Regions from separate parts of the Bacillus tuaregi genome, predicted to be linked through region 2. Evidence: a T-box and tRNA genes for the amino acid it is inferred to sense, from the RefSeq annotation. Region 2 holds a T-box; the other holds one or more tRNA genes.

Region 1 (2,364 bases), 2.3 Mb from region 2:
GAACGACAGGTAGAGTGCGAGCGTTTGAGCCATGGTTCATCACCTTTCAAATTAATAGGGTTACTAGAACTTATGTAAAGTGTCATCACATTATGACTTCTATGTTTAACTTCATTCAGCAAATGCTTTTTGTACTTAAAGCTTGCGACAGGTACAGAAGTCCTCCACTTCTACATGTGGGGATGAATGCAAAATAGTACTTTGATTCAGTGGGGGTTCAAACCCTGGCTGAATGAAGTTAAACCTCCGGCGGATGTCACGGATTTTTTTAAAGGTAGTTTATCGAGCAAGCTCGATAAAAATCCGGACGCAAATTCGACGGGCGAATTTGATTGCTTTCCAAAATGCATCATGAAAGAACTATTGAAATCAGAAGCAATACATGCTATATTACTTCCTATCTTATAGAAAGCTAATGTAAAGTAAGTTGTCTTGTGCGAGAATAATTTTTATGAAACCTCTTGCAAAATTTATAAAAAACATTATAATAATAAATGTCTTAAAGAGTTTGGTGACAATAGCGAGAAGGTCACACCCGTTCCCATCCCGAACACGGAAGTTAAGCTTCTCAGCGCCGATGGTAGTTGGGACAAGTGTCCCTGTGAGAGTAGGACGTCGCCAAGCATGTGAATGGAGGATTAGCTCAGCTGGGAGAGCATCTGCCTTACAAGCAGAGGGTCGGCGGTTCGAGCCCGTCATCCTCCACCATTTTTAGTAGCTAGTTATTAGTTGGTTAGGTAGAGTAATTCCCTAACAACTAAAAACTAACAACTAGTAACTAGAATTAGCCGGCCTAGCTCAATTGGTAGAGCAACTGACTTGTAATCAGTAGGTTGGGGGTTCAAGTCCTCTGGCCGGCACCATTTATGATTATAAAAACATTATTTTGAGCCATTAGCTCAGTCGGTAGAGCATCTGACTTTTAATCAGAGGGTCGAAGGTTCGAGTCCTTCATGGCTCACCAAAGTTTTTTGCATAAGCAAAATAACTTTCCATATGCGGGTGTGGCGGAATTGGCAGACGCACTAGACTTAGGATCTAGCGCCGCAAGGCGTGGGGGTTCGACTCCCTTCACCCGCATTAACGCGGAAGTAGTTCAGTGGTAGAACACCACCTTGCCAAGGTGGGGGTCGCGGGTTCGAATCCCGTCTTCCGCTCCAAATTTTGCCGGGGTGGCGGAACTGGCAGACGCACAGGACTTAAAATCCTGCGGTAGGTGACTACCGTACCGGTTCGATTCCGGTCCTCGGCACTTTGCTTTTTATCATAGTAAAGCAAATGGATAGAAGTATATGCGCCCGTAGCTCAATTGGATAGAGCGTCTGACTACGGATCAGAAGGTTATGGGTTCGACTCCTTTCGGGCGCGCTTATTACGGGAAGTAGCTCAGCTTGGTAGAGCACTTGGTTTGGGACCAAGGGGTCGCAGGTTCGAATCCTGTCTTCCCGACCATTAAATAGATGGATTATTTTGGGGCCTTAGCTCAGCTGGGAGAGCGCCTGCTTTGCACGCAGGAGGTCAGCGGTTCGATCCCGCTAGGCTCCATCAAAGTATTTTGCTAAAGCAAAATAACTTGTCATCTTCATATAGTATTGTGGCGGTGTAGCTCAGCTGGCTAGAGCATTCGGTTCATACCCGAAAGGTCGTAGGTTCGATCCCTATCGCCGCTACCACTTATTTTATTTTTTGGACCTTTAGCTCAGCTGGTTAGAGCAGACGGCTCATAACCGTCCGGTCGTAGGTTCGAGTCCTACAAGGTCCACCATATACTTTTTTGTGGAGGAATACCCAAGTCCGGCTGAAGGGATCGGTCTTGAAAACCGACAGGCGGGTTAAACCGCGCGGGGGTTCGAATCCCTCTTCCTCCGCCATAAAAAAGTATGAATATCTTAATTTCTATTATCGCGGGGTGGAGCAACGAAGCGTTCCTTCATCGAATTAGTTGCGAGTTGTACCGATTGAGCTGCTGCTTGAGTAAGCTTCCTGAGATCGGGACAGTTATGACGCATACTATGTGTCGCATAAGGTACATCTTAATATTTTTTATTGTCGCGGGGTGGAGCAGTCTGGTAGCTCGTCGGGCTCATAACCCGAAGGTCGCAGGTTCAAATCCTGTCCCCGCAATTGTATTTCTAAGGAAACTTGGAAATACGCTGGTCCGGTAGTTCAGTTGGTTAGAATGCCTGCCTGTCACGCAGGAGGTCGCGGGTTCGAGTCCCGTCCGGACCGCCATTTATCTTAAATAAGGCTCAGTAGCTCAGTCGGTAGAGCAATGGACTGAAAATCCATGTGTCGGCGGTTCGATTCCGTCCTGAGCCATCATAATGGCGGCTGTGGCGAAGTGGTTAACGCATCGGATTGTGG
Region 2 (2,364 bases):
TCGAAAGACAGGCAAATATATAGATAAGGATTGGAATAAATAATAGCTAGTCCAACAATGGAAAGGTGGGTTTTCAATGTTAGATTTTACTTGGAAGGTGTTTTCGCAAACAGGTAATATTGACACATATCTTCTTTTTAAGGAATTGGAAAAGGAGAATCAAGAAATACCCGTAAGTCAGGACGATGAGCTAATTGAATTAGATTTTCCAATTATGTAAGTTTGCCTCCTAATTGGGATGGTGTACAGATGTTGCAAAAATGCGAAGGGATTGTCCTTCGAACAACTGATTATGGTGAAACAAATAAAATTGTCACACTTTATACTCGTGAATGGGGAAAATTTGGCGTGATGGCAAACGGAGCTAAGAAACCCAAAAGCAGGCTGGCTGCCATCACTCAGCCTTTTACATATGGGTATTTTTTAGTGCAGAAGGGTCATGGTTTGGGAAGTCTGCAGCAGGGGGAGATGATTGCCTCTTTACGTGCAATTAAAGAGGATATATTTCTAACTGCCTATGCTAGTTATATTGTTGAATTAACCGATAAGTGTACAGAGGAGAAGAAAACAAACCCATATCTATTTGAACTGCTGTATCAAGCCTTAAATTTTATCAATGAAGGCTATGATGCGGATATTATTAAGAATATCTATGAAATGAAAATGCTGAACAGCTTAGGGCTTTATCCAACCTTAAATCACTGTGTCATTTGTGGCAGCAATGAAGGTAGGTTTTCCTTTTCAATTAGAGAAGGCGGTATCCTCTGTCACCGCTGTCTTAATAAGGATCCCTATCATCTGAAAATTTCACCTGCAACAGTGAAGCTTCTCTTTACTTTTTATTGTATTGACATCAGTCGGCTTGGCAATATTTCAATTAAGTCTGAAACAAAAGTTGAGCTAAAGAGAGTCATTGATAGTTATTATGATGAATATTCTGGTTTGTATTTGAAATCAAAAAAATTTCTTGACCAGCTTGACTCCCTGAAAGTTGACAACTAATTCTGTTTCCGCTATGATTCATGGTAGAAAATCATCTTATATAAGTTGCAGTGAAGGAAAGGAGTACTTAACTCTCCTCTATTGAAGCGAATTCGGGACAGTGAAAGCCGGATATAGAAGGTTAAGGAAGGGCGTTCCTGAGCAACATAACGTGTCTTTTGACACTAATAAAAGTGGCTTACCAATGGTGAGCAAATAGGGTGGAACCGCGGGTAAAACTCTCGTCCCTATGCTATTTCCAGCATAGAGACGAGAGTTTTTTGTGTTGGGAAAGAAAAATATTTTGGAGGTGTCCAATGAATATTCAAAACATGATTCTAACGTTGCAAAAGCATTGGTCTGAACAAGGGTGTATCTTAATGCAGGCATATGACACAGAAAAAGGAGCAGGAACGATGAGCCCTTACACATTTCTGCGGGCGATTGGTCCTGAGCCTTGGAATGTGGCCTATGTGGAACCATCTCGTCGTCCGGCAGATGGTCGATATGGCGAAAATCCTAACCGTCTGTATCAGCATCATCAATTTCAAGTCATAATGAAGCCATCACCCGACAATATTCAAGAACTCTATTTAGAGTCTTTACAGGCGCTTGGCATTGATCCATTAAAGCATGATATTCGCTTTGTAGAGGATAACTGGGAAAATCCATCGCTTGGATGTGCTGGACTAGGCTGGGAGGTTTGGCTTGACGGGATGGAAATCACTCAATTTACCTACTTCCAGCAGGTAGGGGGTTTGGAATGTAAGCCTGTTTCTGTTGAAATTACGTATGGTATTGAACGTCTTGCATCCTACATACAAGATAAGGAAAATGTATTCGACCTTGAGTGGACAGATGGTTTTACCGTTCGAGACATATTTGGTCAGCCTGAATATGAGCATTCAAAATATACTTTTGAAACATCTGATCAAGAGATGCTGTTTAACCTATTTAATATTTATGAGAAAGAAGCACATCGACAAATGGAAGAGGGACTTGTACATCCGGCGTATGATTATGTACTAAAATGCTCACATACATTTAATTTGCTGGATGCAAGAGGTGCGATTTCCGTTACCGAAAGAACTGGTTACTTGGCACGCTGCCGTAGCCTTGCTCGTAAAATTGCTAAAACGTTTTATGAGGAAAGAGAAAAGCTTGGTTTCCCAATCTTAAAGGCAAAGGAGGAAAAGAGTCGTGACTAAAGATATTTTGCTTGAAATTGGTTTAGAAGAAATGCCTGCCCGTTTTGTGACGAATTCAATGAATCAGCTGGCAGAGAAGGTTCAATCATGGCTTGAAGCAAAGCAAATACAATATCGTGAGCTGAAAGCATTCTCGACGCCGCGCCGTATAACCGTTCTAGTAAAGGATGTAGCC

Evidence for each region. The T-box of region 2 lies ahead of glyQ (glycine--tRNA ligase subunit alpha). A T-box ahead of a tRNA ligase gene usually reads a tRNA of that ligase, here a tRNA-Gly.
Region 1: it has a tRNA-Gly gene. The T-box ahead of glyQ (glycine--tRNA ligase subunit alpha) is inferred to sense a tRNA for this amino acid. The anticodon was not compared.

The regions. Positions count from the first base shown of each region.
Region 1 is NZ_LT629731.1:897,990-900,353, forward strand. It holds gene BQ5321_RS24385 (hypothetical protein) at 1-33, opposite strand, end outside; rRNA gene rrf (5S ribosomal RNA) at 508-624, shown strand; tRNA gene BQ5321_RS06560 (tRNA-Val) at 633-708, shown strand; tRNA gene BQ5321_RS06565 (tRNA-Thr) at 788-863, shown strand; tRNA gene BQ5321_RS06570 (tRNA-Lys) at 889-964, shown strand; tRNA gene BQ5321_RS06575 (tRNA-Leu) at 999-1,080, shown strand; tRNA gene BQ5321_RS06580 (tRNA-Gly) at 1,086-1,160, shown strand; tRNA gene BQ5321_RS06585 (tRNA-Leu) at 1,167-1,252, shown strand; tRNA gene BQ5321_RS06590 (tRNA-Arg) at 1,295-1,368, shown strand; tRNA gene BQ5321_RS06595 (tRNA-Pro) at 1,376-1,452, shown strand; tRNA gene BQ5321_RS06600 (tRNA-Ala) at 1,473-1,545, shown strand; tRNA gene BQ5321_RS06605 (tRNA-Met) at 1,597-1,673, shown strand; tRNA gene BQ5321_RS06610 (tRNA-Ile) at 1,689-1,765, shown strand; tRNA gene BQ5321_RS06615 (tRNA-Ser) at 1,779-1,871, shown strand; tRNA gene BQ5321_RS06620 (tRNA-Met) at 2,051-2,124, shown strand; tRNA gene BQ5321_RS06625 (tRNA-Asp) at 2,156-2,232, shown strand; tRNA gene BQ5321_RS06630 (tRNA-Phe) at 2,247-2,319, shown strand; tRNA gene BQ5321_RS06635 (tRNA-His) at 2,328-2,364, shown strand, end outside.
Region 2 is NZ_LT629731.1:3,242,599-3,244,962, reverse strand. It holds gene BQ5321_RS18035 (YqzL family protein) at 77-220, shown strand; gene recO (DNA repair protein RecO) at 250-1,002, shown strand; T-box leader at 1,044-1,234, shown strand; gene glyQ (glycine--tRNA ligase subunit alpha) at 1,299-2,189, shown strand; gene glyS (glycine--tRNA ligase subunit beta) at 2,182-2,364, shown strand, end outside.